Regions from separate parts of the Bacillus sp. FJAT-42376 genome, predicted to be linked through region 2. Evidence: predicted binding sites of a transcription regulator. Region 2 holds the regulator's gene; each other region holds the start of a gene.
The links. The regulator LexA, encoded in region 2, represses DNA repair genes until DNA is damaged. The targets are predictions, from matches to a motif close to CGAACATATGTTCG.
Positions count from the first base shown of each region.

Region 1 (10,233 bases), 780 kb from region 2:
TCTTCTACACAGGTTGCTGTTAATTTCCCGTCTCCAAACGTGATCACAGTCCCTGCTTTTACTCTTTTAGCCGGTTTAATCAGTGTTTCCCATGTGTCTCCTTCGGTTTGTTTCAGGAGAAGAACCTCGATTTTGGCCCCCGTATCCTCCTTCATCCCGAATAATCTTGCCGGCAGCACGCGTGTGTCATTCAAGACAAGACAGTCACCCGGCTGAAGATACTGGGTGATATCAGGAAAATGACCATGCACGATCTCTCCGCTTTTTTTATCCAGCTTCATTAAGCGTGAAGCATCTCTTTTTTCAAGCGGAACCTGGGCAATCAGTTCCTCCGGCAATTCAAAATCAAATAATTCTACTTTCATATTATCACCTGTTTTTCATATCATTTAAATCGTCCAAATACTGAAAAGAGAACAGTCAGCAAAATACTGATCACAATCGATGTAACGATTGGAAAAAAGAAGGTTGTATTCCCCTTTTTAAATACAAGATCTCCAGGCAGCCTGCCGATGAACTGCATCAATAATCCGGCAGCCAAGAGAACTGTACCTATCATTATCAGCATTTTAGGCCATTCATTCATGTCCGGGAACCTCCAGGCTAAAATGTTTGTAAACGGCATCCGTTACCATTCTGCCCCTGGATGTTCTTTGCAAAAACCCGATTTGCAAAAGATAAGGTTCATATACGTCTTCAATCGTATGAGACTCTTCGCCAATGGTTGCGGAAATCGTGTCCAGCCCCACTGGTCCGCCTCTGTACTTCTCAATAATTCCCATTAATAATTTATGATCGATGTGGTCAAGGCCAAGGCGGTCAACTTGAAGCCTTTCAAGGGCTTCAGAAGCCAGATCCTCTGAAATAGCCTCTTTGCCCAATACTTGAGCAAAATCGCGGACCCTCCTTAATAACCGGTTTGCAATCCTCGGTGTCCCCCTCGATCTCCGGGAGATCTCGGCAGAAGCCTGCGGGTCTATTCCAATTTGCAGAATATCCGCTGTTCTTTCCACAATTTCAGAGAGTTCTGATTCCTTGTAGTATTCCAATCTGCTTAAGACTCCAAAACGGTCCCTCAGCGGAGCTGTGAGAAGACCGACCCTTGTCGTAGCACCGACTAACGTAAAGGGCGGGAGATCCAGCCTGACGGATCTTGCCTCAGGCCCCTTGCCAATGACAATATCGAGGCAAAAATCTTCCATTGCGGGATAGAGGACCTCTTCAATTGAACGCTGCAGCCGGTGAATTTCATCAATAAACAATACATCTCCAGGCTCAAGAGCGGTAAGGATGGCGGCCAGGTCTCCCGGACGTTCAATGGCAGGTCCGGATGTTGTGCGCAGATTCACGCCCATCTCGTTTGAAATGATGGAGGCAAGCGTGGTCTTCCCGAGACCCGGCGGACCATATAAAAGGACATGGTCCAATGTCTCCCCCCGCATTTTCGCTGCCTGAATAAAGATATCCAGGTTTTCCTTTACCTTGTTCTGCCCGATATATTGACTGAGCCTCTGCGGACGAAGGCTGAGCTCTAAATATTGTTCTTCATTTTCCGCATTGCCGGAAACAAGCCGGTCATTCATTGTCATCACCTTACTTTAAAAGCTTTTGCAATGCTTTTTTCACCAGCTGGTCAGTCGATAGCGCCTCTTCTTTCAGAGCTGGGATCACCTTATTGATTTCTCTCTCCGCATATCCAAGAACTTTTAAGGCTTCGACCGCTTCTGATACAGCTTTTGAAGACGAATCTTTCTCTTCAAATACTTCATGATTGAAAAGGGAGAATGCAAATTCAGGAGCTACATCACCAAGCTTGCCTTTTAAATCCAGAATGATTTGTCTCGCTGTTTTCTTTCCAACTCCGGGAAACTTAACAAGAAACGCTTCATCCTCACCTTCAATAGCCTGCACGACCTGGGAAGGATCTCCTGAAGCAAGGATGGCAAGCGCTCCTTTTGGACCGATTCCGGTTACGTTCAGCAGTTTGGTAAAAAGAGCTTTTTCTTCTCTTGATCTAAAGCCGTAAAGAGCAAGAATATCCTCTCTCACGTGCTGGTATGTAAAAATCGTTGTTTCCGTTCCTTTTGCATATATAAACGGGTTTGGGGCAAATATTTTGTAGCCAATGCCGGAATGGTCTATTACGATAAATTCGGGAGAGATATAGTCGATCTTCCCTCGGACAAATTCAATCACCTTTTTCACCTCTTCACAACTGTACCTCATTGTATCATAAAAAAGGGTGTCCAAGAACCAGAAACGTTAACATACGTTCGGATTTCAAAATAAAAAACCTGCTGCAGGCAGGCTGAGTCTGATGGACATCTATTTTCTGGAAGCGGGAGTGCCGTAGGCTTTGAAGGTTTCAATAACGCGCAGATATTGTTTCCTGCTCTCTACTCTTATTCCCTTTTCCAGTTCGGTGTGTCTCTTTGATTCAAGCTTGCCGACATCAAGTTGAAAAAATGACTGGATCACTTTCGCTTCTTCCCCTGGCTTTCCTTCAAATACAGTTAAGATCCCCTCTTTATTGATACCGAAATATCCGGTTGCCTTCATAAGAGGAGAAATATCGTTTATCTGTTTTTTCAGGACAATCCGGTTATTCTCTCGGTCAATCACGAGCCACTCCTGATAATACTCAGAGAGGTCAGCGAGAGAGTGAAAGGATTCTTCTCTAACCTCGACACTTGTTTCCCCGTCGAGATACATTCTTTCCAGCGAGATTGTGAATGACTGAAAGGAAGGATCTTTATTTTCAGCTGCTTCTGCTTGTATGGTGCATATGATGGTGATCAAGGTGATGAGCGACAGTTGAAGGAATATGGCAGGCCGGTGTTTCAGCAACTGGGCCACCTCACTTTTCATTTAAATTTAAGCTCTTGGCTTGCTCCCGAATATCAGGAGGCACACCGTTTCGTCTAATCTGCCACTGTTCAGCATAGGAATAATAGCTTGAGCTCGTAAGCCTGTGCCGGACTTGTGAATCCCCAAACCGGATTTTCATGCCCTTCTCCCCGCAGTACGTGTATATCAAACCTTTTAGAGAAAACTTCCATGATTGCTGCATTTATATTTTGGCCAAACTTTATGGTTTTAGTCACCAAAACGATGAAATTCAGACTGTCTGTTTCATCCTGTTCATTTTTTGTGCCGGAATGGAGCCTTCCATCCTTATTCAAATAAACAAAAAAAACCAGGGAACCCCTGGTTTTTATCGATTAGGATTAAGTGTACGCTGAATCGTTTTCCCTGTATTTTTCATAAAATCTTTAATATCCGCATCAATCGTTTTGCGCGGTTTATTATTTTTAATATTCGTATCAATTTGCTTTACTCTGTTAAAAGACCCTTCGTCCGTAAACACATCAACGTTTTTACCGTTGGCCAGCTTCTCTGTCTCTTTGAGGATGGCATTTTTTACATTCACGTTGTTTTTATCATTTGTGTCTACAGCTACAATAACGTTGTCTTTTGTCACGAGCGTTCTGGCGTTATCCACATTTTTCATTTTAGAAACGTGTTTTGTTACTCTGTCGGCTATTTTTTGATCGCTTTCCGTGTAATAGCCGTTTTTATTTTGATTATAAGCAATCGGCATGCTTTGATTATTCATATTGCGGTTATCTACCCGGGTCGGCCGGTCATTTCGGTCCCCATCCATCATCTCTGTAATGGGGCCATCATTATCCGAGTGATCTTTATTTTTTCCAGCGTGTTCGTTTGAATACATACCAATCGGCTGGGTGTTGTCATTGTAATCCATTGCATTGTCTTTCCCGTTGTTGCAAGCCGTCAGCAGACCCGTCAGCAAAGCAAGTGAACCGTATTGAATGGTCTTTTTTATCAAGATGACTACCCCCTGTTTTGCCATTTGAGCTTTTTATACTTGCTCTTAGTTAGCTTGCTCGAAACAGCCGGGTTTAATCTTGACAGTTCCCACCAAAAAAGCGGAAGCCGTTATTTATAAAAAAGGCAAATGCTATCGCAGCCTTACGATTCAGACAAAAACAAAAAAAGAGACGATAAATCGTCTCACTCAGCGGAATTAATCTTCTTCTCCATTATAAAACTCCGGACGTCCAAACATTTGACCATAGCCCGGCTGCATTCCGTATCCAGGCTGCTGCATGCCATAGCCCGGCTGCATCCCGTATCCGTGCTGCATGCCATACCCTGGCTGCATGCCATACCCCGGAGATCCGCATCCGCAATCCGGCTCATATGCTCCCGCTGCCATTGGCGGCTGTTTCTTTCCTTCCTGTGCCCCCATTACGTTCGGCATGTTTTCGGATGCTCCCATTACATTTGGCATGTTCGGAGACATCGCGCCCATCACGTTCGGCATGTTCGGAGACATCGCACCCATCACGTTCGGCATATTTTCATCCATTGCACCCATCACGTTCGGCATATGATGGTCATATGCACCCATCACACCGGGTCCAAACCCTGATCCAGGCATAATCGGTGAAGCTGGTGTGCAGCCTGGAGGATATGGCGAATACCCCTGCGGTGCCATTTGCGGCATGCTTTGAGCGCCCATCACATTCGGCATATTCGGAGACATCGCGCCCATTACGTTCGGCATGTTTTCATCCATGGCGCCCATCACGTTTGGCATATTTGGAGACATCGCGCCCATCACGTTCGGCATATTTTCAGATGCTCCCATTACATTCGGCATGTTCGGAGACATCGCACCCATCACATTCGGCATATTTTCATCCATCGCCCCTGCTACTCCGTATGGCATTGGCTGCGGTGATGGCACGCACCAATACGGCATCGGATGGCAATGGTGCATATGATGATGATGCCCGTATCCATAATGATGTCCATATCCATATGGCGCACCATACATAGGATCCATTCCATATCCCGGGCCTCCATACATAGGCTGCTGCATGGAAGGCTGCATAGCTCCCGCTACTCCGGTTGGAGCAGAATAAGGCATATTTGGCATGTTCGGCATTTTCTCCATTTTCTTGGTTGCCTCCTCTTTCATGGCTGGTGAAACTGCCTTTTGTGCCCCTTGCTTCGCTGCCGTCTTCTCTTTAGGCTTTTCAGCCGGTTTTTTCATTTCCGGCATGACATTGGCCGGTTTTTTCATCTCCGGCATCACATTAACCGGTTTTTGAGGAAGCTGCGGCTGCTTAGGCGGCATTTGCATGTTCACCATATAATAGTTATTAATATCCATTTCAGGGTAAACAGGCTGAGGGATGTTCGGCATCTTAGGCATAAAAGGAGTAATTGGTTTTTCCTTTTTAGGCTCTTCTGCCGCCTGAACTTCTTTCGGCTTTTCCTTGACAGGCTGCTGAACCGGCTGTTCCTTGGCAGGAATCTGCATTTCTTTTTTTGAATTAAAGTTGATCTGTGCTTCTTTTTTCACCGGAACGCTTCCTGTCGGCACTTTGATTTTCATTCCGGGCATTATGGAATCGGGATTGCTTAATTGGGAGTTCATTTTTTTCAGTTCTTCAAAATCTGCTCCGTATTTTTTGGCTATGTTCCACAATGTATCCCCTTTTTGTACGATATGGATTTTCAAAAGTTCCCCCTCCTATGCGTTAACTGTATAGTAAAAGCATACAGGCTAATTGCCGTTATTCTTCACCACAAGTTATGCGCAAAAAGAAGCGAATATGCCTTCTTTGAAAAATGCTAAAGGTTTGAGCGCTGTTTTTCCCTCCTGAAACTTCCCTATTATAGAACGCAAAAACCGTGATATTTGTGCCACCTTTTTTGAATAAATTCCACTTTTGCCCTTAGAAAAATAAATCACCCCTTCACGTGCAGTTAGCCAAGCCCGCCGGGGAGCCGGAAGGCAAGAAGTTCAGATTCACTTTCATCAATACTTAATCACATTCCCCCCTGCTGTATGCTGTTTCCAGCAGAACTCGCGTAATCTCGTGACATCCTTGTATGTATCTAATCCAGAGGCTCTGTTAAAGTCTGATGTTGATTTTTAACACCAGTTGATTGAAGTGGAAGGCGCGAGACTCCTGCCGGAGCTGCGGGACAGGTGAGACCCCGCAGGCGGAAAGCGAGCGCCTGTAACGGAAATCAACAGCCAAGTTTAACAGAGCTAATCCAAAAAAAAGACCCATGCTGCGCATGGGCTCATCCGATGGGAAGGTTAAATCGAAAGCATTCTGTTCAATGCAAGCACTGCCTGTGCTGCCTCCTCTTTCTCTACAATGATCCTGTTTACCCCTTTGCCTTCTGCAATCGACTCCAAAGACCACAATAAATGGGGAAGGTCAATTCTGTTCATTGTTAAACAAGGACACATATAGGGGTTCAGCGAAACAATTTCCTTTTCCGGATTCATAGAGATCAGTCTGTTGACGAGGTTCATTTCTGTACCGACCGCCCACTTCGAACCAGCAGGCGCCGCAGAAATCTGTTCGATGATATATTTTGTCGATCCGGCCAGATCGGCAAGCTGAACGACTTCGTGTGTGCATTCAGGATGAACAATAATCGTCATATCGGGTTTTGTCTTCCTGATGTGGGCAATATTTTTTTCTGTAAACTTCTCATGAACAGAGCAATGCCCTTTCCAAAGAAGAATGGAAGCCTGCTCGGAAGGACCCTCCAGCGTTTCTGAAACCGGGTCCCAGACGGCCATCTGATCCAAAGGAATTCCAAGATCAAATGCGGTATTTCTTCCCAAATGCTGATCAGGCAAAAATAGGATGCGCTTTTTTTGCTGCAAGGCCCATCTTACAATTTCTTTTGCATTGGAGGAGGTTACCGAAGCTCCGCCATTTCTCCCTACAAAAGCCTTAATCGCTGCAGTAGAGTTAACATAAGTAAGCGGAATAATGGTATCACCGAAGAGGGCCTGTAATTTTTCCCATGCACGCTCTGTCTGGCTGATATTCGCCATGTCCGCCATGGAACAGCCGGCTCTCATGTCAGGCAAATAAACATACTGATCGCTGCTCGTCAGCATATCTGCCGTTTCGGCCATAAAATGGACTCCGCAAAAAACAATATGCTCTGCTTCTTGGTTGGCTGCCGCTGCCTGGGCAAGCTGAAGCGAATCCCCCGTGCAGTCAGCAAATTGAATGACTTCGTCTTTCTGATAATGATGCCCCGGAATAAACAGTTTGCTGCCATATTCCTTTTTGATTTCCCTGATTCTCCGCTCCATCTCCTCTGTTGTTAGAGATCTGTATTTCTCGGGAATCAGCGAAACGGATTCTTCCATCAGCACATCCATTAAATTCATGATTCTTTCCCCCTATTTCATCAATAAGCTGTAATCGAGTGCTTTGACCGAGTGAGTCAGGTAACCGAGAGATATGTAGTCGACACCTGTATCCCGGTACAAATGGAGATTCCCGGCATTTATTCCGCCGGAAGCCTCTGTAATAATGAAGTCCGGTGTGATTTCAATGAATGTTTTTACTTCCTCCGGTGTCCGGTTATCAAACATGATAATGTCCGCTCTCGCTTCAATTGCTTCCAAAAGCTGCTTCTCATCTTCTATTTCCACTTCAATCTTGACGGTATGGCCAACCGCTTTTCTTGCTTTTTCAACCGCTTCACTGATGCTGCCCGCAAAGGAAATATGATTATCCTTAATCATGACTGCATCATATAGACCGGAACGGTGACTGCGTCCGCCGCCGCATCGAACAGCATGTTTATCAAACATCCTTAATCCGGGCGCTGTTTTTCTCGTGTCGCAAATACGTGTATGACCGGAATCCAGCCGGGTAACGGCGTGATGCGTCATCGTAGCGATCCCGCTCATGCGCTGCAGCAGATTTAACGCAACACGCTCTGCACTGAGAATCGATATAATTTTTCCTTTTACAACGGCAGCGGGTTCACCTATCTGGACCGCTTCTCCGTCTTTTTTCAGTACTTCAATTTCTGTCTCCCGATCAAGCAGGCTGAAAACAGCCCGCAACACAGACTCTCCTGAAAAAATTCCTTTTTCTTTTGCATAAATGACTGCCTCTCCGCGGTCTTCCTCCCTAAAGATTCCGCTTGCCGACAAATCCCGGTCCCCAAGATCCTCTATTAAAAATTGCTTTATGCTCTCTTTTACTTTCAGCGGATTCATGCCATCACCTCTAAAGCTTTTTTAGAATGATTCCAAACGATCTCTTTTCGTTCCCAGGACACTTCTTTAACGGGATAATCGGCCCGAAAATGACACCCTCTGCTTTCTGTCCTCTGTAGTGCTGCACGTGCAATCAGCTCTCCGACCGTCAGCATGTTGGCTATTTCAAGGGATTCTGCAGTTAGGTTAACGGCTGGCTGAATCTCTTTTTTCTTGCGTATGAACCATTCAGCAAGCTTATTCAGCCCATCCTCATCTCTTTCAATCCCTGCAAACCGGTCCATCCTGTCTGCGATGTCCTGTTTTGCAAGGCGATAAGTCCACCCTGTTATTTCGCGCATGACTGGCGGTCGCATTGTATAATCAGCATGATTCAGATCTTCCGCGATTTTTTTTCCAAAAACAAGACCTTCCAGAAGGGAATTGCTCGCAAGCCGATTCGCCCCGTGAACACCTGTGCAGGCTGCTTCGCCTGCCGCATACAGCCGCTCAATATTCGTTCGTCCATTCAAATCGGTTTTAATTCCGCCCATAAAAAAATGCATACCTGGCATAACCGGAATAAGCCCCTGCTCCAAATTTATCCCCTGATCCGTACACATTTTCGTAATACTTGGAAATCGTTTTTCAAATTCGGGAACGTCTTGAATATTTAAAAATATTGATTCACCGTTCTGAATCCTTTTGAACATCTCTCTTGAGACTACATCTCTTGGAGCAAGATCCTTCATTGGATGAGCGGTTTCCATGATTCTCTGTCCAGCGGCGTTTTCCAGAAAAGCCCCTTCTCCCCTCACAGCTTCCGAGATCAGCCCGGTGACTTTGCCTTCCTTATGCAGCATAGTCGGATGAAACTGAACGAATTCCATATCCGTAAGCCTTGCTCCAGCCCTATAGGCGAGGGCAATGCCGTCCCCTGTACAATGACTGTGATTGGATGTGGTTTTGTAAAGCGCCCCGCAGCCACCTGCTGCAAGAACGACGGCTCCAGCCTGGATCCATTCCGTGTTCCCGTCCTCGCGGAGAATACAGGCTCCGCAGCATTTTCCATTTTCCACGAGAAGCTCTGCGACCATCGTATTTTCCAGGATTCTGACTTTATTTTTGACTTTCTTTACAAGAAATTGAATCAGTGCTTTCCCGGTTTCATCGCCGCCTGAATGAATGATGCGGTTCTGTCTGTGCGCACCTTCCCTCCCGAGCTTCAATGTGCCGTCCTCTGTACGGTCCGCCGGCATTCCATCTTTGATCAGGTGCTGAATCAGTAAGCTGCCTTCTGATGTGAGCTGCTTAACCGCTTCCGGTTGAGTATGTCCGTCTCCCGCGAAAACGGTGTCTTCAAAATGTTTTTCCCAGGAATCCTGTTCAGAAAGAGCGGCAGCTACACCGCCCTGAGCCATATAGGAATTCCCTTCACCTGTCCGGCCTTTTGTGACCAGCGTTACGTTCAATTCTTCACAAATATGATAAGCAGCTGCTAAAGCTGCAATTCCGCTTCCGACAATCAGTACATCTGTTTGCCGCATCTTCTCACCTTACTTCACATGTGTCTTGACACTTATCTTTACATAATTTTAAAATAAGCACAAGAGTTTTTTGACTGGGGGAGCCTCATTGATTTATTTAGATTATGCTGCATCCGCTCCTATGAGCGAACAGGCCATTGATGCTTATGCGAAAGCGGCAAGAAATGTATACGGAAACAGCCAGAGTCTGCATGATGAGGGAGGGCGTGCTTCGGAATGGCTGGCTGCATCGAGGAAAAAAATCGCTTCTCTTTTAGGAGGATTTGAGGAAGGTCTTTATTTTACAGGCAGCGGAAGCGAAGCCAATGTGCTCGCCCTGCAGTCCTTATTGAATGGTGCGGATCCCGCTAAAAAGGAAATCGTGTATGGAGGAACGGAGCATACCTCCATCAGAACCTATATCAAGCAGTTATCAGCCAGGGGGTATACGGTAAAAAAAGCACTTCCCGGAAAAAATGGAGTGATTGGCTGGAACGAAATTCAGCCATTCGTAACGGCTCAAACCGCTCTCATCAGTGTCCAGCATGCCAATTCAGAGACCGGTATACTCCATAACATAAAAGAAATCAGCGGGCATGCTTATGAAAAACAGATTTTATTTCATTCTGATTGTGTACAAAC
Region 1 covers NZ_CP033906.1:3,202,819-3,213,051, forward strand. Annotated here, with positions in the region: gene queA (tRNA preQ1(34) S-adenosylmethionine ribosyltransferase-isomerase QueA) at 1-365, opposite strand, end outside; gene CEF21_RS16120 (DUF2905 domain-containing protein) at 386-586, opposite strand; gene ruvB (Holliday junction branch migration DNA helicase RuvB) at 579-1,583, opposite strand; gene ruvA (Holliday junction branch migration protein RuvA) at 1,594-2,196, opposite strand; gene CEF21_RS16135 (BofC C-terminal domain-containing protein) at 2,326-2,847, opposite strand; gene CEF21_RS21375 (hypothetical protein) at 2,858-3,007, opposite strand; gene CEF21_RS16140 (YhcN/YlaJ family sporulation lipoprotein) at 3,215-3,850, opposite strand; gene safA (SafA/ExsA family spore coat assembly protein) at 4,049-5,554, opposite strand; gene nadA (quinolinate synthase NadA) at 6,143-7,243, opposite strand; gene nadC (carboxylating nicotinate-nucleotide diphosphorylase) at 7,256-8,086, opposite strand; gene nadB (L-aspartate oxidase) at 8,083-9,612, opposite strand; gene CEF21_RS16170 (IscS subfamily cysteine desulfurase) at 9,701-10,233, shown strand, end outside.
Region 1: a site for LexA is predicted at 2,263-2,276, ahead of ruvA (Holliday junction branch migration protein RuvA). Genes of this name have one in related genera too.

Region 2 (10,233 bases):
GCTTGCCCGCATTCAAGAAAATGTCGGGAATATGGCATACTAACATTTTAAAATCACCTAGATCTCGCATAAAGGAGAAATGAATCATGACGAAAATAAATGACTTTAATGAAATTATTACTGGACGCCGTTCAATCCGGAACTATGACCCGGCTGTAAAAATCAGCCGTGAAGAAATGACAGAAATTCTGAAGGAAGCGACGCTTGCCCCTTCTTCTGTTAATATGCAGCCATGGCGGTTTATGGTAGTCGATACGGAGGAAGGCAAGAAAAAACTGGCTCCTTTAGTGAAGTTTAATCAAATTCAAAATGAAACATCCGCTGCTATGATTGCCGTATTTGCCGATATGAAGAGCGATGAATATATGGAAGAAATATATAATAAAGCAGTTGAAGAAGGCTATATGCCTGCTGAGGTAAGAGACAGACAAGTGACACAGCTTAAAGGATTTTTTGAAGCAAGTTCTTATGAATCATTAAAAGAAATGAACTTGATTGACTCCGGACTTGTTTCCATGCAGCTTATGCTTGCTGCACGTGCCCACGGGTATGATACGAATCCAATCGGCGGATATGAGAAAGACCAAATTGCGGACGTATTCGGCCTGGACAAAGAGCGTTATTACCCGGTTATGCTTCTTTCCATCGGGAAAGCTGCCGATCAAGGTTATCAATCCGTTCGGCTTCCAATTGAAAAAATCACCGAGTGGAGATAAGCTTCACAGCCAAATAAAAATCCAAAAAACGAAAAGAGGACATAAAAATGATTATTACACATGCAGGATTTCAAGTAAGACAGGACAAAGAAGCAGCATTTCTTGAAGAAATTCAAACATTGATTCAAGCTTCCCAGGCAGAAGCAGGATGCATTTCCTACCGGTTGATGAAAAACCTGGACCAGGACCTTGCGTACACAATGGTTGAAGTGTGGGAAGACATGGCGGCCGTGAAGAGTCATGGCGAAAGCGAACATTTCGTCGCCTTTATCGGAAAAGCAAAAGAATATTTAGCAGCACCTCTTGATGTAAAAAGCTACGATGGAACAGCTTTAGAACGCTGAGCCTGAGCAAAAAAGCCCCGGATGCCGATGGTATCCGGGGCTTTTCCTTTATACCTCCATACCGTTTGACTATTCAGTAAGGGAATGGTAGTTTTTTTAAAAGGTCTTTATTAAAAATCTCTATCATTCCGATTAATGAAAATTATTTTACTAATGAATCAATTTTCAGTAAAATTAAAAAAGATGTTGGACTAAGTCTGTTTATTTCTTATGAGCATGCCAAGCTTCATCCAAAAACCGACTTAATTTATAGGTATAATCGAAATATCAAGATGTGAAGAGGTGGGTTCATTGCAAATTAAAGTGACAAACAGCCCTTTTAATCAAGAACAGGCAGATCTGCTGAACCAGCTTCTGCCGTCGCTCACAGATTCCCAGAAAATATGGATTTCTGGTTTTATGGCTGCTTCAGGTAATGCCAATTCCAATACATATGAAAACACAGACAGCAGTGTTTCCGCCGGAACTGTAAAAACGAACGAATCCAAAAAAGTGACCATTCTATTCGGTTCACAGACCGGAAATGCACAGGGACTTGCAAAGGAAAGCGGGAAAACCCTTGAAGAGAAAGGGTTTGAAGTGACGGTCGCTTCCATGAATGATTTTAAGCCGAACCAACTCAAAAAAATACAAAATCTCTTAATTATTGTCAGTACTCACGGCGAGGGAGATCCTCCGGATAATGCTCTTTCTTTCCATGAATTCCTGCACAGCAAACGTGCCCCGAAGCTCGAAAATTTTCATTTCTCCGTTTTGTCATTAGGAGACAGCTCGTATGAATTCTTTTGCCAGACTGGGAAAGAGTTTGACTTAAAGCTTGAAGAGCTTGGGGGAAATAGGATCTATCCGCGCGTTGACTGTGATCTTGATTATGACGAGACTGCAGCAGAGTGGCTGGAAGGGGTTCTTGGAGAACTGGGCACTTCAGAACAGGAGCAGTCAGCCGCACCTGATCGGGAAGCTGTCACTCCGGCTTCCGGAGCAGCCTATTCAAGGACCAATCCGTTTCAGGCAGAAATTCTGGAAAGGATCAATTTAAACGGGCGCGGTTCCAATAAAGAGACGACTCACCTGGAACTATCCCTTGAAGGGTCCGGTCTTTCCTATCAGCCCGGCGACAGTCTCGGAATTTATCCGGAAAACGATCCGGCCCTTGTCAGCATGGTGATTGATGAAATGAAGTGGGACCCCGAAGAACCGGTGACAGTTGGGAAACAAGGGGAATTGCGGTCTTTAAAGGATGCTCTCACCTCCTTTTTTGAAATAACCGTCCTTACAAAGCCCCTCCTTGAAAAGGCGGCAGCTTTCACGGAAAATCAAAAGCTGAAGGAACTGCTTTCGCCCGGACAAGAAGGGAACCTTAAAGAGTATGTGACAGGCCGCGACTTCCTTGATTTGCTTCAGGATTTCGGCCCGTGGGCAGGATCGGCACAAGAATTGCTTTCTATTCTTCGGAAAATTCCGGGAAGGCTGTACTCCATTTCAAGCAGTTTGGAAGCCAATCCGGAAGAAGTTCATTTAACCATTGGAGCCGTGCGCTATGAAAGTCACGGACGTTCGCGAAATGGGGTATGCTCCATTCTTGCGGCAGAACGGCTTCAGCCGGGAGACCGATTGCCTGTATATGTGCAGCCGAATGAGAACTTTAAGCTACCGGACGACCCTGACACCCCGATTATCATGGTGGGACCTGGTACGGGAATTGCTCCATTCCGTTCCTTTTTGCAGGAGCGCGAAGAAACAGGAGCTGAGGGCAAATCGTGGCTGTTTTTTGGTGATCAGCATTTCGTTACCGACTTCCTTTATCAGACAGAATGGCAAAAATGGATAAAAGACGGCGTATTAACGAGAATGGATGTCGCCTTTTCACGTGATACGGAGAAGAAAGTTTATGTTCAGCACCGGATGCGCGAAAAGAGCAAAGAGCTTTTCTCCTGGCTTCAGGAAGGTGCCGTATTCTATGTGTGCGGCGATGAGAAAAACATGGCCCAGGATGTACATGAGGCTCTTATCGAAATTATTGAACATGAAGGCGGGATGAGCCGTGAAAAAGCAGAAGAATACGCGGCTTCTATGCAGCGGGATAAAAGATATCAGCGTGATGTTTATTAATCCATACAGGAAAGGAGTCAGGTTAGCATGACCAACACAAAACTGACTGCACCCGGCGGTACCCCGAGTGATGTGGAACGCATAAAGGAAGAAAGCAATTATTTACGGGGAACACTGGCAGAATCAATGCTTGAACCGATCAGCTCCGGTATTTCCGATGATGATAACCGGCTGATGAAATTCCATGGAAGCTATCTGCAGGATGATCGTGATCTCCGGAATGAGCGTCAAAAGCAAAAACTTGAGCCAGCCTATCAATTTATGCTCCGTGTCCGCCTTCCCGGGGGCGTGGCTACTCCAGACCAGTGGCTTGTAATGGATGAGCTTGCCCGGACAAACGGGAACGGAACCTTGAAACTTACAACGAGAATGACTTTTCAGATGCATGGGGTCTTAAAATGGAACATGAAAAAAACCATCCAGGAAATCCATGCTTCCCTCATGGATACAATTGCCGCTTGCGGAGATGTAAACAGGAACGTCATGTGCAATCCGAACCCTGAACAATCGGGCATTCATGCAGAAGTATATGAATGGTCAAAAAAATTGAGTGAACACTTGCTCCCTCGCACCCGGGCCTATCATGAACTTTGGCTTGATGAAGAGAAGGTAGCGGGAACAGCGGAAGCGGAAGAGGCGGAACCGATGTACGGACCACTTTATTTGCCGCGGAAGTTTAAAATCGGAATCGCTGTGCCCCCTTCAAATGATATCGATGTCTTTTCGCAGGATCTCGGGCTGATCGCCATTGTTGAAGAGGAAAAGCTTACCGGCTTTAACGTCCTGATTGGCGGCGGAATGGGAATGTCCCATGGGGACCAGCAGACCTATCCGCAGCTCGGAAAGCCAATTGGTTTTTGTACGCCGGATAAAATTCTTGATCTTGCTGAAAAAGTCATAACCATTCAGCGTGATTACGGGAACCGCTCAGAACGTAAAAATGCCCGTTTCAAATACACCGTAGACCGTCTTGGTCTTGAAACAGTCAAGGAAGAATTAGAAAACCGCCTTGGCTGGAGCCTCGATGAAGCAAGGCCATATAGCTTTGATCATAATGGAGACCGCTACGGTTGGGTGAAAGGTTTAAAAGGGAAATGGCACTATACCCTGTTTGTCGAAGGCGGACGTGTAGCTGATTTTGAACAGGTGAAGCTTTTAACGGGACTGCGGGAAATAGCGAAAGTGCATACAGGCGACTTCAGGCTGACCGCCAATCAGAACGTGATCATTGCAAACGTGTCCCAGCAGAAGAAAAAACAGATTGACGCTTTAATCAGTGAATACGGCCTTACAGACGGAAAACACTTTTCGGCCCTGCGCAGAAGTTCAATGGCCTGTGTTGCACTCCCGACGTGCGGCCTTGCAATGGCAGAAGCTGAGCGCTATCTACCGGTTTTGATTAATAAAATTGAAGAAATCGTGGATGAGAATGGTTTGAAAAACGAAGAAATTACAATTCGCATGACAGGGTGTCCGAACGGCTGTGCCCGCCATGCATTAGGAGAAATCGGATTTATCGGCAAAGCTCCCGGAAAATACAACATGTACCTCGGAGCAGCTTTTGACGGCAGCAGGCTCAGTAAAATGTACAGAGAAAACATCGGAGAAGAGGAAATTCTCCGCGAGCTGCGGGAGCTTTTGCCCCGCTATGCGAAAGAGAGACAGGCGGGAGAGCATTTTGGTGATTTTGTCATTCGCACCGGAGTGATTGCTGCAACAACAGATGGAACGAATTTTCACCATTAAATAACAGGGTTTTAAAACCCTGGGCGGAATACGCGATAATTAGAGCAGCGGGACAGGTGAGATCCCGCAGGCTCACGAGGAAACGAACTGCTCGCCCAAGGAAAGCAAAGCGCCTTCTGACTGCATACAGCAGCAAAGTGTAACAGAAAAAAGATGACCCGCTCATATAAGGGGTCATCTTTTTTTCTTCCGTATAATAAGGTTCCGGCTCAAACTGAATATAGCCCCGGCACCAAGCCCGATGCCCATCAGGATTCCGCTGATGGCGACACAGAAGGCAATATACTCGAAAACCGAGTAACGGGCCATGATCGTCCAGTCAATTTTCCCTTTCCAGTCTTCTATCACGAGATTCATACCGTATATCCCGGAGATCACTGTATAGGTGGTTAAGATAAACAGCAGATAATTATTCCGTTTCGCTGAAATTTTTTCTTGGTTCCGGAATAAGCTGTCCAGTGTCTTCTTGACTTCATCATACAATGTGGAGATATGAAACACTTTATTCATTAATACAGCAAGTTCCTGGCCTTCCGTCCTGCTGCTGATTTCCTTAAAGTGATATTTTCCTGAAAACTCCGTTATGGTCTGAATGAGCTGTTCAATTTCTCCGGTTTTGTTTCTTCTATAAAGAAGGGAGTATTGGTAGGACAGTTTTAACAGAACCATTTTATAAAAAAAGTGAAGGAGCAAGTTGTAGTAATGCTGGCCGAACATCTCAGATTTAATCAAAGGAACATGAGTCCCCCGCTGTGTAAGGCAAGTAAAAGCATGATCGCTCACAATATACTGGGTCTGGGGAGCCCAGCGTCTGTAACTGTGCTCCTTTGCGTATTCATCAATGTATTCGGGATCGTAGGCAGAGATAAACGGCATGCCTTCGGGATCGTAGCCGTTAACCTGACCGGAGCGAAACAAATGCTGATTTGAAACATACTCTTCAGCAGACACGAGTGTACTCACAACGTACATTCTTTCATCTACAAAATAAGGGAGGCTCCCGAAGTAAGAGGTTTTATTTGCCCCTGTTTGAATATAAGGAACGATGCAGGGAGCAACCTCCTTAAATATATAATCCTGAATACTGTCATAGGTTCCGTCTTTTGAAAGAACCTGAAGCTGTTTTTTCTTTACTATTTTCGGTTCAAGGACCCGAAACTGGTTTTGGAAATGAAGAACATCCGAAAGCTTAAGATTTGTATCAGCCAAGCGGGTCCTGACCGATATCATCCCAATTTGAAACGGGCAGATAAAGAGATCGGCAGACAGAATTTCCACTTCAAATGAACGCTTCTCATCACCGAACAGAAGGCGTATTTTTGAATGGAGGCTTTTGGAAAAGCGGCTTAGGGATTCCTGTGCTGGTTCTTCCGTAAACAGAAGGTTTTCAATAAACGGCAAAAAGTACTGATCCATCTGATCATGTGACACGGTTTGCCCCGGGCCGTAAAAAGCACCTTCCAACTCCTTTGCTTCGAGCCTGAAAAATTCGTAGCCGGATGATTTTAGCGTACCCTCCATTTTCTTTATGCCTGCAGGTTTAAGGGAAAACGGAAAGATAAATTGACTGGATGATTCATCCAGTATAAGCTCCTTGGATTGGCCGGACATGGCAACCTTCCTCCTGGTGAATAAAAGTAAAGGCAAAATGACCCTATGCAATAGGATAGGGGATAAAGATTTATTTTATCATTTTTTCCCGAAAAAAAAGCCTGTCCCGAAGAACAAGCTTCTTAATGAACCGTGCGGTAAACACCAATCACTTTTCCCAAAATGGATACATTTCTTAACAAAATAGGTTCCATTGAAGAATTTTCAGGCTGAAGACGGATATAATCCTTTTCCTTAAAGAAGCGTTTTACAGTCGCTTCATCATCTTCCGTCATCGCTACGACAATATCTCCATTGTTGGCAGACTGCTGCTGTCTCACGGCAACGAGGTCACCATCCAGAATACCTGCTTCTATCATACTGTTTCCGACAATTTCAAGCATAAAGACATGCTCATCAGGAGAAGCGATCCGTTCCGGAAGAGGAAAATATTCTTCAATATTTTCTACGGCGGTAATCGGAACACCGGCTGTTACCTTCCCGATGATTGGAACGTTGATCACACCCGTTTTTGGAATGCCGGCTCCCTGGTCTTCGTTAAGAATTTCAATCGCCCTAGGCTTTGTCGGGTCTCTTCTTATTAAACCTTTGTTTTCAAGTCTTGCAAGATGCCCATGCACGGTAGAGCTTGAAGCGAGGCCTACGGCAAGGCCGATTTCCCGGACGGAAGGAGGGTAGCCTTTGCTTTTTACTTCCTGTTTAATGAATTCAAGAATGTCCTGTTGCCTTTTCGATAATTTGCTCATCGCTAGCACCTCAAAGTAAGTAATTTATAGTGATTATAGCATGATTTACCTATATATACAAACATAAGTTCGAAAAACGCTTGACCAGGAATGTTTGTTCGCCTTATAATAAAATCAGAAAAAGCGAACAAACATTCTGGAGGGGTTAATATGTCAAAGAGCACATTTGCACTCATAGCATCATTTTTTATTCTTGTAGCAGGAATTGTTTTTGCGGCAGCCGGGGCAGGTACAGACAAAGCACTGGACAAATATGCTAAAATAGAAATCCGTGAAGGAGATACTTTGTGGGATATCGCTGAGGCTCTCGAAGATAAGCATGGCCTGTCGCAGATGGAATTCGTTGAATGGGTCGACAAAGAAAATCATTTATCCTCCATTGTCATTAAACCGGGGGACCGGATTGTCATTCCGATAAAAAAAGATCAGCTATACGATCTTGATTCCCGTATTATAGCATCAGAAGAGTAGGTGTTTGTTTGAAAGCAGCAATCTATTGCAGAGTGAGTACATCTAAAGAAGAACAGGAAACATCGCTGCACAGGCAAAAAGAGGAGCTGACTGCACTTGCCGCATCGCATGGCATGGAGCTTGTCCGGACCATAACCGAACAGGCAAGCGGATACGAAATTGAGAGGGAAGGCATCCTTGATCTTCTCGACCTAATAAAAAATAAAGAAGCAGATGCGATTCTCATCCAAGATGAAACGAGACTTGGAAGAGGAAGTGCCAGAATGGCGGTTCTGCACTGTATATATAAAGAAGGGGCAAAAGTATTTTCCATTGCCCAGCAAGGAGAGCTTCAATTATCAGAAGCAGATACGATGGTGCTCGAAATCGTCAGCATCGTGGAGGAGTACCAGCGGAAAATACATAATATGAAGATCCGGCGGGGGATGAAGCGGGCTATCGAGAAAGGATACGATCCTCGGAATAATCTTACTGACATACATTCCGGTGGAAGAAAGGACAAAATAGAGGTTCCAATAGAGGAAATCGTACGCCTTAGGAGGAATAAACTGACTTTCGCTGAAATTGCCGCTACATTAAGAGGATTCGGATATTCGGTTTCAAAAGCGACCGTGCATAGAAGGTATCAGGATTATCAGGAAGAACAAGAGGCAGCCGAACAGACCAGGTAATCTGTTCGGTTGCCTTTTTAATAGCTTTTTTGTACCATTGCACTATAGTTTGATACGATATCCTGCAATTTTCACCATTGGCGCAGCGGGAATAAAGGAGAATGCACATGCTTTCAAACGATAAAATAGCTAGAATTAATTTTCTTTCCAAAAAGTCTAAATCAGAAGGATTGACTGGCGAGGAGCAGAAAGAACAGAAAAAACTCAGGGAAGAATATTTGCGGACGTTCAGAAGCTCAATGAAAAACACATTAAAAAGTGTAACAGTCGTTGATCCTGAAGGAAATGACGTAACACCCCAGAAATTAAAAGATGAAAAAAATAAAAGATTACACTAAGAATCGAGGATAGGCCTGCTTAATTTAACAGGCCTATTAGTTGTACTATTTGGGCTGTACGGATATGATAAGAAGGTAAATTGTTTACTCGAAAGGATGGTCTATCATGACATTATCTACTATTGATTCTTTGTCCATTGCTACGATACGGACATTGTCTATTGATGCAATTGAAAAAGCGAATTCCGGACACCCGGGTATGCCTATGGGCTCGGCTCCGATGGCGTACAAATTATGGACAGATTATATGAAACAAAATCCTGAAAATCCAAACTGGTTCAACCGGGACCGCTTTGTTCTATCTGCTGGACATGGCTCAATGCTTTTATACAGCATGCTGCATCTTGCGGGATACGATGTGACAATGGAAGATCTAAAGTCTTTCCGTCAATGGAACAGTAAAACTCCTGGACATCCCGAGTTTGGACATACACCTGGTGTAGATGCAACAACCGGACCGCTCGGACAGGGGATTGCAATGGCAGTCGGAATGGCTATGGCAGAACGTCATCTTGCCCATACATATAATAAAGATTCATTTAATGTCGTGGATCACCATACGTTCGCTATTTGCGGAGACGGTGATTTGATGGAAGGAATCTCATCTGAGGCATCTTCTTATGCTGGACATTTAAAGCTTGGCCGTCTAATCGTCCTTTATGATTCAAATGACATTTCACTTGATGGCGATCTGGACCGTTCATTCAGCGAAAACGTGCAGCAGCGGTTTGAAGCAATGAACTGGCAGGTTATCCGTGTAGAAGACGGGAATGATACAGAAGAAATCGGCCGTGCCATTGAAGCGGCAAAGAAAAACGAAGATCAGCCGACATTGATTGAGGTGAAGACTACAATCGGCTTCGGTTCACCAAACCGCGCCGGCACATCCGGAGTTCATGGCGCACCGCTCGGAGCAGAGGAAACGAAGCTCACTAAAGACGCTTACAAATGGACATTTGAACAGGATTTCCATGTTCCGGATGAAGTGTATGAACACTTTGAGAAGACCATTAAAGATTCGGGTAAAAAAGCAGAACAAGAGTGGAATGCATTGTTCGAGGAATATACAAAAGCGTATCCTGAGCTTGCAGCTGAACTGACAAGTGCTATCCAGGGTGAGCTTCCAGAAGGCTGGGACAAGGACGTTCCTGTTTATGAAGCCGGCAAAGGCCTTGCATCCAGAGCCTCCTCGGGAGAAGTGCTGAATGCGATTGCTAAAAATGTTCCTTACTTGTTCGGCGGATCTGCCGACCTTGCAGGTTCAAACAAAACGACCATTAAAAATGTGGAAGATTTTACAGCTGAAAATTACAGCGGCCGCAACATTTGGTTCGGGGTCAGAGAATTCGCAATGGGAGCCGCTTTAAACGGAATGGCTCTTCACGGCGGCTTAAGAGTATTCGGAGGAACGTTCTTTGTATTCTCTGATTACCTTCGTCCGGCTATCCGTCTTGCCTCACTAATGAACCTGCCAGTAA
Region 2 covers NZ_CP033906.1:2,425,579-2,435,811, forward strand. Annotated here, with positions in the region: gene CEF21_RS12135 (MarR family winged helix-turn-helix transcriptional regulator) at 1-43, shown strand, start outside; gene CEF21_RS12140 (nitroreductase family protein) at 87-716, shown strand; gene CEF21_RS12145 (putative quinol monooxygenase) at 764-1,060, shown strand; gene CEF21_RS12150 (assimilatory sulfite reductase (NADPH) flavoprotein subunit) at 1,364-3,172, shown strand; gene cysI (assimilatory sulfite reductase (NADPH) hemoprotein subunit) at 3,200-4,918, shown strand; gene CEF21_RS12160 (magnesium transporter CorA family protein) at 5,093-6,529, opposite strand; gene lexA (transcriptional repressor LexA) at 6,652-7,275, opposite strand; gene yneA (cell division suppressor protein YneA) at 7,426-7,746, shown strand; gene CEF21_RS12175 (YneB family resolvase-like protein) at 7,755-8,417, shown strand; gene CEF21_RS12180 (DUF896 domain-containing protein) at 8,525-8,755, shown strand; gene tkt (transketolase) at 8,862-10,233, shown strand, end outside.

Region 3 (10,233 bases), 850 kb from region 2:
AAAAAGCCATCCCTCCCCATCGGCCGTTCTTTTACGATTTCTTTTAAGAAAGGCTTTGTTCAAGCATGTTGTTGATTTTTAACACTTGTTGATTGGAGCGGAATTCAACAGCCAAATTTAACTGAGCTTTTAAGAAAAGCGGCAAAGAGGTAAAGAAGGAGAGTAATGATGCTGACAGGAAAAAACATTACACTGAGGTACTTTACGCTTGAAGACGCTCCTGAAAGACTGCGTCTTCAAAAAGACAACCGCGCTTTTTTTGAACGGTTTTCTATGGATCGCGACGAAAGCTTTTACACAGAGGACGAGCAGAGAAAATTGATTGCCCAGCAAATTGAAGGGCGTGAAAATGATTCAGAATATCATTTTGGCATTTATACGAAGGACGAAGTGCTGATAGGCACTATCAACTTGTTTTTCGTTGCCCGTGGTGCGCTTCAAAGCGGGTTTATCGGATATTTTCTGGATGAACGCTACAATGGCAAAGGCTATACAACGGAAGCGGTCAAGCTGATGGTGAACTATGCATTTGAAGAATTAAAGCTTCACCGGATTGAAGCCGGGGTCATGCCGCACAATATCGGTTCAATCAGGGTGCTGATGAAGGCAGGCTTCCATAAAGAAGGCCTGGCGAGGAAAAACGTGAAAATCAACGGCAGGTGGGAGGATCATGAACTGCTGGCGATTGTGAATCCGAATGACTGAAAAAAGGAGCCCGTGTGCGACGGGTTCTTTTTTTGTTTGTTTGCTTTTTTGTAAGCCATCTAAACTTTTAACCTATCCGATCTTATGACAATTAATTTGGTAAATTTTCAAAAAAGTGTTTCTTTTTTGAATAGACTGTTATATATTAATCTTAGATTTTATAATCTGTATTATAACAATTTGAAGAGGTGATCGTGTGGCGACCCAAACAGAAGGTATTCGAATCACTGGGGAATGGAATGAAGCGTACGAGAATCTGCTCACCCCTGAAGCGCTGTCCTTTATTGCCGGGCTAGAGGAGAAATTCGGGCCGAGGCGGAGGGAACTGCTGTTAAAAAGAGAAGAGCGCCAAGAGCAGCTTAACGAGGGGAAGCTCTTTGATTTTCTGCCGGAAACGGAAAGCATCCGCAGCAGTTCCTGGACTATCGCGCCGCTCCCTGAGGATTTGCGCGACCGCCGGGTCGAAATCACAGGGCCGGTCGACCGGAAAATGATGATCAATGCGCTTAATTCCGATGCAAAAGTGTTTATGGCGGATTTTGAAGATGCGACAGCCCCCTCGTGGAGAAACCTGGTTGATGGACAGCTGAATTTAAGGGACGCCGTTCAGCGGACCATTCGGCTGGAACAGGCAGATGGAAAAGTGTATGAGCTGAATGGCCAGCCTGCTGTACTGAAGGTCCGGCCAAGGGGGTGGCATTTGGAGGAAAAGCATGTACTTCTCCATGACAGGAGAATTTCAGGCAGTCTGTTCGACTTTGGCCTGTACTTTTTCCATAACGCCAGGACGCTCCTCGAGAAGGGAAGCGGTCCCTACTTTTATCTTCCGAAGCTTGAAAGCCATCTTGAGGCGAGGCTTTGGAACGATGTGTTCATTTATGCCCAGAATGAGCTTGGCCTGCCGCAGGGAACCATTAAGGCCACGGTCCTGATTGAAACGATACCGGCCGCCTTTGAAATGGATGAAATTCTCTATGAGCTGAAAGAGCATTCGGCAGGGCTGAACTGCGGCCGATGGGATTACATCTTTAGCTATCTGAAAAAACTGCGCAGCCGGGAAGATGTAATTTTGCCGGACCGGGTCCAGGTCACGATGACGTCTCCATTCATGAGAGCGTACTCGCTGCTTGCGATCAAAACGTGCCATAAGCGAAATGCTCCCGCAATGGGAGGGATGGCTGCACAGATTCCGATTAAAAACGACAGTCAGGCCAATGAGGCGGCGATGAATAAGGTGAAGGCGGATAAACTCCGCGAAGCAAGCGACGGTCATGACGGTACATGGGTTGCCCATCCGGCACTCGTTCCGGTGGCGATGGAAGTGTTTAACGAATACATGCCGGAAAAAAACCAGATTTCCAAACAGCTCGACCATGTTCAGGTAACAGCGGCCGACTTGCTTGCAGTACCGGATGGGACGATTACGGAGCAAGGCCTCCGCATGAATATTGACGTCGGCATCCGCTACCTTGCTTCATGGCTGTCAGGAAGAGGGGCAGCACCGATTCACCATTTAATGGAGGATGCCGCTACCGCTGAAATCTCACGGGCTCAAGTATGGCAATGGATCCGTCACGATAAGGGGATTCTTGATGACGGAAGGCCGGTGACGATGGAGCTGTATGAACAGCTGAAGAGGGAGGAAACAGCCAAAATTGCGGAGGAGCTTGGGGATACGTTCTATGCGCAAATGAAGTTTCCGGAAGCTGTTCAGGTGTTTGATGAACTTGTAAAAAACGATGACTTTATCGATTTTCTGACACTGCCAAGCTACGAAAAAATGTAACGAAACCAAAGGGGATGAATGTAAATGGGGAGAAATGAACGGATTAATCAATTAAATGAACAATGGGAACTGGATGGACGCTGGAACGGAATTACCCGTACCTACACAGCGGAGGAAGTGATCAGACTACGCGGATCACTCGATATCGAGCATACGCTGGCGAGACGCGGCGCTGAAAAACTGTGGGATTTGCTTCATCAAGAGGAGTATGTGCACGCACTTGGCGCCCTGACCGGGAATCAGGCGGTGCAGCAAGTAAAAGCGGGATTAAAAGCGATCTACTTGAGCGGATGGCAGGTGGCAGCGGATGCCAACCTTTCCGGCCACATGTACCCTGATCAAAGTCTGTACCCGGCAAACAGCGTTCCAAGCGTGGTGAAACGGATTAACCAGGCACTGCAGCGCGCCGATCAGATTCAATTTTTGGAGGAAGAAGGGGACATCGACTGGTTCGCACCGATTGTAGCGGATGCGGAAGCAGGCTTTGGGGGACAGCTGAACGTGTTCGAACTGATGAAGGGTATGATTGAAGCGGGAGCCGCCGCTGTTCATTTTGAAGACCAGCTTTCCTCTGAGAAAAAATGCGGCCATTTAGGCGGAAAAGTGCTGCTGCCGACGCAAACGGCGGTGAAAAATCTGATCTCAGCACGGCTTGCGGCGGACGTGATGGGTGTGCCGACCTTGATCATCGCAAGAACCGATGCGGATGCAGCCGACTTGATTACAAGCGATGTCGATCCGGCCGACCACCCGTTCATTACGGGAGAACGCACGCCTGAAGGCTTCTTCCGGACAAAATCCGGCATTGACCAGGCCATCGCACGCGGCCTTGCGTACGCTCCTTACGCCGATCTTGTCTGGTGTGAAACGAGCGAACCGAACCTTGAGCAGGCTCAAAAATTCGCAGATGCCATCCATGAAAAGTTTCCGGGCAAGCTGCTTGCCTACAATTGCTCCCCATCCTTCAACTGGAAGAAAAAACTCGATGAAACAACGATTGCAAGCTTCCAGAAAGAACTCGGGAAGATGGGCTACAAATTCCAGTTCGTTACCCTTGCAGGCTTCCACGCCCTGAACCATGGCATGTTTGAGCTTGCGCGAAAATACAGAGACCACGGCATGGCCGCCTACTCCGAGCTCCAGCAGGCTGAATTCAGCAGCGAGCAGTACGGCTATACGGCAACCCGCCATCAGCGCGAGGTCGGAACCGGGTATTTTGATGAAGTGTCCCAGACGGTGAGCGGGGGAACTTCTTCTACTACCGCACTGAAAGGATCAACGGAGACAGAGCAGTTTACGTCGGAAACGACGACGGTATAAGAAAAGGGAGCGGGCGTATAGCCCGCTTCTTTTTATCGTACCCCGCGGTGCTTCTGGTTCCGGGCAGGTTTGTGCCGGTTGCGGGCAGGTTTGTGCCGGTTACGTGCAGGTTTGTGCCGGTTGCGGGCAGGTTTGTGCCGGTTCCGGGCAGGTTTGTGCCGGTTGCGGGCAGGTTCGTGCCGGTTACGGAGCAGGTTTGTGCCGGTTGCGGGCAGGTTCGTGTCGATTACGGGCAGGTTCGTGTCGATTACGGGCAGGTTCATGTCGATTACGGGCAAAACGGCTTCATCACCGCGATCACGCCATTCCTTTAGTCTTGCAAAAAACAAAAAAGCCAATCCAATAGGATTGGCTTCATTATTGTAGGCAATGAACCACGTCGGCGTATTGCTTGGACAAATCCATAAATAAGGGCTTATTTCTTTGGTCAAGAGCATCGTTAATCTGAGTTTCAAGAAGCGCCAGTTTTCGTTTCAGTCCTGCTTCGTCCAGAATCATTTGAATGTAGATGTCCAGCATGGTTGCGGCCTCTGCCTCACTCTTCATTGTGTGACGGGACTTCATAAGCTCTGCATACGATTTTTTGTTCTTCATAGGATCACCCCTGATGCCTTTTTTTTATTATATGGACTGAGTGGAAGAAAATCAACTAAATATTTATAATTTTTAGATAATTTATCCCGCAGGGCATATTTAAAGGAGTCCAGGCAGTAAAAAAGCAATTTAAAACCGCTATTTGTTAAAATGTTACATTTTTATGAGGTTTGTGTAAATTTGTAGATCTTCTATCTGTGTGCGTGGTAAATTTCTCTTAGTTAAATATACCTAACCATTTTGAGGTGATTCGAACATGGAAAAAATCAATCAATATGAAGCAAATCGCTATACGATGGCGATTATCAGCAGTGCATCGAATGGGAGTCTTTCTTCTTATGTGCTGGAGGTGGAAAAAGAGTATGAGGTTTCCATGAGGCCGCTTGATATTGTGGATCGGAGCTGCCGCTATTTCGGTTCGAGCTATCAGGGGAGAAAGACGGGAACGAAGGACACTATCGGAATCACGCATAAGCCGCCAATCGTGGTGGACGCTGTAAACTCCATTTATCTTTTCCCGACCGCTGCATCCTCAAGACCTCAATGCTCCTGGATTTCCCATCAGTATATTGAGCATTATTCTTCTACTGGCGAGGCGGAGACACTTGTCACGTTTTCCAACCGGAAATCGTATATTCTGCCCGTTTCAATTCATTCTTTTGAAAATCAGCTTTACCGTACAGCGCAGCTGCGTGCCGTGATCACTTCCCGTGTAGAAAATGAAAAAAGGATGTTCACCCAGCTTTTATACAGCAGAAGCCCGGGCGAAACGTTCCATACTTAAACCTTCACCAGATACTCCTGCAGCAGCTCACATACCTTATTCCGGATTCTCGGGTTAAAGTAGCTGTGCTGCTCCTCGTATCCTTTGTAGAGGAACGAATACATAGTAAAGGCTTCGTCATGCTTGATTTTGCTCACTTTGATTTTTTGGCGGTGAAGCTCCTGTTTGACCTGCTGAAGATCCTTTTGGGCGAGCTTCAGGGATTCTTCGATAAGATGAAGGTAAGGCTGCTTCAGTTTAAATGGACTTTTTTCAACGACGGAGAGATCGCGGTTCAGAATGGAGATGGTCATTGGCAGGTAGATCGCCTGGTCGATTACGTCTCTTACGTCTTCTGGTATTCTTGTCATATTCATTGGCCTCGCTTTATCCTCTGTTTTTTTAACCTCTTGCTCAAACTGCTCACAGCTAAGGACAGAGAAGTTCTATCTTTGTTTAGTATAGAACGTTTGTTCGTAATTTATTCTATTCCGATTTTAACATTTTTTCAAGAGGGATTTCTTTTCCAGCACCTGCATATTTAAGTTTTCCCCGAAAGGCGGTAAAATAGGAGGATACTCAAATCGCTTAAGGAGCTTGAAATGGACCTGCATACGCTGCTTGATTCCCTGACCCTGGAAAACATGATGAAAATTTTTGAGAAATACCGATCGTTTGGGCCTTTGCTTGGAATTGCCCTCCCGTTTTCTGAAGCGTTTTTGCCTTTTCTGCCGCTTGTTGTTTTTATTGTGGCGAATGTGAATTCGTTCGGTCTCGGATTTGGCTTTTTCCTTTCCTGGCTTGGAGCGTCAGCGGGAGCTTTTGCGGTATTCCTGCTTGTAAGGAAGTTTGGACAGGAACGGTTTTTCCGTTTTCTAAGCCGGCATAAAGGAATCAGACGGATGGTGGACTGGGTGGAAGAAAAAGGATTCGGTCCGCTCTTCCTTCTTCTCTGCTTTCCATTCACACCGTCTGCGGCCGTGAACGTAGTCGCCGGGTTATCCAGAATCAGTATTTGGAATTTCATGCTGGCTGTACTGACAGGCAAGCTTGTGATGATCTTCATCGTAAGCTATGTCGGACAGGATTTGCACACGTTAGTGACCAATCCTAAAAAGGCGATTATAGCGGGAGCGGTGCTGCTCACTGTGTGGATCGTCGGCAAAATCCTTGAAAAAAGACTGAATGCCAAGATGGCAAGCAAATTGGACAAGGACTAAGCCCGGATGATTAGGACTCCGGGTTTTTTTCATCTTTCTTCATCATCTGGCGGCGAATCAGAAAACCGAGGGCGGCGAACAGAACGCTGAATCCGGTCAGCAGCAGGCTGAAGGAGAACTGATAGGCAAGAATCGGCCCGGCTGAAGCGCCGGCCAGAAGCAAAAAGGAATAAAAGGGAATGGCGGACGCTCTTTTTTCTCCAGCCTGCTCCCCGATCAGTAAAATCAGCGCTGGAAGCAGCAGAGCCATGGCTGCGGTGAAACAGATCGAAATGACGGTGACAGCGGAAAGAAATGGAACCGCGGCGGAAATAAACAGCGCTGCGGCCGCGGTTCCGAGGCTCGCAAAGAGAACAGGCGTACTTCCGAACCGGCGGATAATCGGTCTGCTCCAGAAGGAAAGCATCACTCCTAAAAGACCGAGTGCCCGGCAATAAAAAAGGACGCTCGCACCGGCATCAGCAAACTGACGGTTGAACGAATCATAAAAAGCTGTAAAAGACATGAGAAGGAAAAAGGTCAGTACATAGCATACAAGTAAACGGCGCTCGAGCAGGACGGAGAAGTCCAGGTGCGGCCGGTCTGCGGACTTTGGGGAAGGAAGCAGCCGTACCGCTGCCAGGACAATGAGCAGAAAGATACATCCGAAGCAGAGAAATACAGCATACCAGCCCGCATAACCGGTGACTGCAGAGCTGATGATCTGGCCTGCAACCCCGGCAATCAAAAAGCCGCCGTTGATGAGAGAAATCATATGCGTTCTGGACTCTTCCGTAAACACTTCAAAGCAATAGGAATAAGCGACCGGAGCGAAGCCTGCTAAAAAAAATCCCTGTATGCCTCTCAGAATCTGAAACCAGCCGGCAGAAGAGGAAGCGGAAAGGAAAAAAGCGAGGACCGCACAAAGAAGCATGGCGGCGGCCATCGTCCGTTTTCGTCCAAAAAAACATGAAATGGGGCCGAAACTGAGAAGCCCGACCGCATAAGTAACGGTAAAAAGCGAAGCGCTCCAAACAATGTCTTCCGGCTTCCCGCCGACTCCATCGGCAACTTCCGAATAAATCGGAATGAGCAGGTACAGATTGCTTGCGACAGCAACGGCTGTAAGCAGAAAAAAGATTCCGGCGGACCTGGTCGCGCTCAAAGGCATACCCCCCAATCTCTGTTACACTATATGCAGCGCATCTGTCCGTTTTTCAGGAAGATGTAAACGAACGTGTATTCGTATATAATGAATTCAGGAACCATTCAAAAAGGAGGCAATTTTAATGACGATCCGGTTTATGGCAGGACGATCTGGAAGCGGGAAAACAACGATGGTTTTAAATGAAATAAGAGACCGGCTCCGGGAACAGCCGGACGGACCGCCGATTATTTTTCTCGTACCGGATCAGATGACGTTTGAAATGGAATACGAACTTGCCTGCACACCTGATTTGAACGGAATGATCCGGGCGCAGGTGTTCAGCTTTTCAAGGCTCAGCCTTCGGATCCTCCAGGAAACATCGGGCGCGGCTAAGCAGCCGATCACGTCAACAGGCATCCAGATGAGCTTGAGGAAAATCATTGAGGATGAAAAGCAGCATTTTAAAGTGTACGGCAAAGCAAGCGACAAGACCGGGTTCATACAGCATGTTGAATCCATGATCACCGAATTTAAACGCTATAACGTAAATCCGGAGGCCCTGCTTGAAAACATCCGGTCTATTCAGCAGCAGATGGATGAAAAGGAGCGGGTGCTGTCCGGGAAGCTGGAAGATTTGCATACCATTTATGAAAGACTGGAGGAAGCGCTTGACGGCCGGTATGTGGATGCTGAGGATACGCTTCGCATGCTTTCCGAACGGATTCCTGATTCCGCGTATCTTGAAAACGCGGAAGTATACATAGACGGCTTCCACCATTTCACCCCGATGGAAATGGAGGCGGTCAAAAGCCTTCTTGCCAAGGCGGACCGCGTCACGGTAACCATTACAGCGGATAAGCTGTTTGACCGGCATCTGCCGCATGAACTCCATCTGTTCCGCATGACCGGCATGACCTATGCCGATTTTAAAAAAATGGCGGAGGAGCTGCATATTGAAACGGAAGAACCTGTTCTGCTGAATGAATACCCGAGATTTGCAGGTTCCCCATCCCTTCACCATCTCGAGCAGAACTTTGATGCGAGGCCGTCGAAGCCGTTCAGAGGAGCGGCTGATCTTTCCATCAGCCAGGCGGCAAGCCACAGGGCGGAGATTGAGGGGATTGCCCGCCGGATTCATGAGCTGGTGAGGAAAAGAGGGGTCCGTTTCAGGGAAATCGCGATTTTGCTTCGGAATCCTTCGAGCTATCATGATTTGATCGAACAGGTCTTTACCGATTATGAGGTGCCATTTTTCATCGATCAGAAGCGGTCCATGCTCCATCATCCGCTTGTTGAACTGATCCGTTCCGCTTTGGAGTCGGTAACGGGAAGCTTTCGCTATGAAGCGGTCTTCCGGGCGGTGAAAACGGACTTTTTGTTTCCGGCAGATGCAGATAAGCCGCTATGGAGAGAAGAGATGGATATTCTCGAAAACTATGTGCTTGCGTACGGAATAAACGGTTCCAGATGGACGTCCGGAAAAAGATGGATTTACAGGAGGTTTCGTTCATTAGAAGGCGAAACGGCCGTTACGGATGAGGAACTGAACCGTGAGGAGCTCATCAACCGGCTTAAGGAGCTTGTTGCCGGACCTTTGAAAGAGCTTGCGGATGCGCTGAAAAAGGCTAAAACAGGAATTCAAAAAGCATCGGCTCTTTATTTGTTTCTTGAGAATCTGGACATACCGGCCAAGCTTGACCGGATGATGAATGAAGCGGAAATCGCAGGGCGGCTCGTTGAAGCGCGCGAGCACGCCCAAGTATGGGATGCTGTTATCGTGCTGCTGGATGAGTTTGCGGAAATGATGGGTGACCGGCCGGTTTCATCCGCGCAGTTTACGGACATGATCGATACCGGTCTGGAAAGCCTGAAATTTTCTCTCGTCCCTCCTGCGCTCGATCAGGTGCTGATCGGTGATATGGAGCGTTCCCGTTTCTACGCATTGAAGCATACATTCATCGCCGGGGTGAATGACGGAGTGCTTCCTGCAAGGCCGGCAGAGGACGGCATTCTTTCAGATGAAGACCGGGAGCTCCTTGAACGGAACGGTTTTGCGGTGGCTCCATCATCCAGACAGCAGCTGCTGGATGAGAATTTTATGATTTATATGGCGATGACGAGCGGCTCCGAGCATCTGCATGTATCTTATCCATCTGCGGATCCGGAAGGGAAGTCCCTTTTGCCTTCTATACTGATCGGCCGTCTGGAGGAGCTCTTTCCCGATGCAGTGAAGGAGTGGTTTGTCAATGAACCGGAATCGCTGCCTGAACCGGAGCAGCTTTCATTTATGCCGAATCCGTCGGTGGCCCTTACGTATTTAAGCTCCCAGCTTCAGACGTGGAAAAAGCAATACCCCGTCCATGAGAGCTGGTGGGATGCCTATAACTATCTTATCGGGCATGATCAGTCCGGCCATGCCGCAATGGTGACCGGAAGTCTGTTTTATCAAAATCAGGCAAAGCCCCTGAAGCCCGCAGTCACAAAAGAGCTGTACGGCGAGCATATTCTTGGGAGCGTATCGAGAATGGAGCAATTCAGAAGCTGCCCATTTTCCCATTTTGCAAGCCATGGATTGAAACTGAAGGAACGGGAGCAGTTCCGTCTTGAAGCACCGGATGTCGGGCAGCTGTTCCACTCGGCGCTTAAAATGATATCCGACCGGCTGGTGGAGACGAATGTTTCGTGGAGGGATGTTACAAAGGATCAATGCAGATCCCTG
Region 3 covers NZ_CP033906.1:1,579,986-1,590,218, forward strand. Annotated here, with positions in the region: gene CEF21_RS08035 (GNAT family N-acetyltransferase) at 1-47, shown strand, start outside; gene CEF21_RS08040 (GNAT family N-acetyltransferase) at 169-705, shown strand; gene aceB (malate synthase A) at 902-2,491, shown strand; gene aceA (isocitrate lyase) at 2,516-3,811, shown strand; gene CEF21_RS08060 (IDEAL domain-containing protein) at 4,169-4,405, opposite strand; gene CEF21_RS08065 (competence protein ComK) at 4,662-5,189, shown strand; gene CEF21_RS08070 (YhjD family protein) at 5,186-5,539, opposite strand; gene CEF21_RS08075 (TVP38/TMEM64 family protein) at 5,771-6,388, shown strand; gene CEF21_RS08080 (MFS transporter) at 6,399-7,532, opposite strand; gene addB (helicase-exonuclease AddAB subunit AddB) at 7,657-10,233, shown strand, end outside.
Region 3: a site for LexA is predicted at 5,632-5,645, ahead of CEF21_RS08070 (YhjD family protein). Genes of this name have one in related genera too.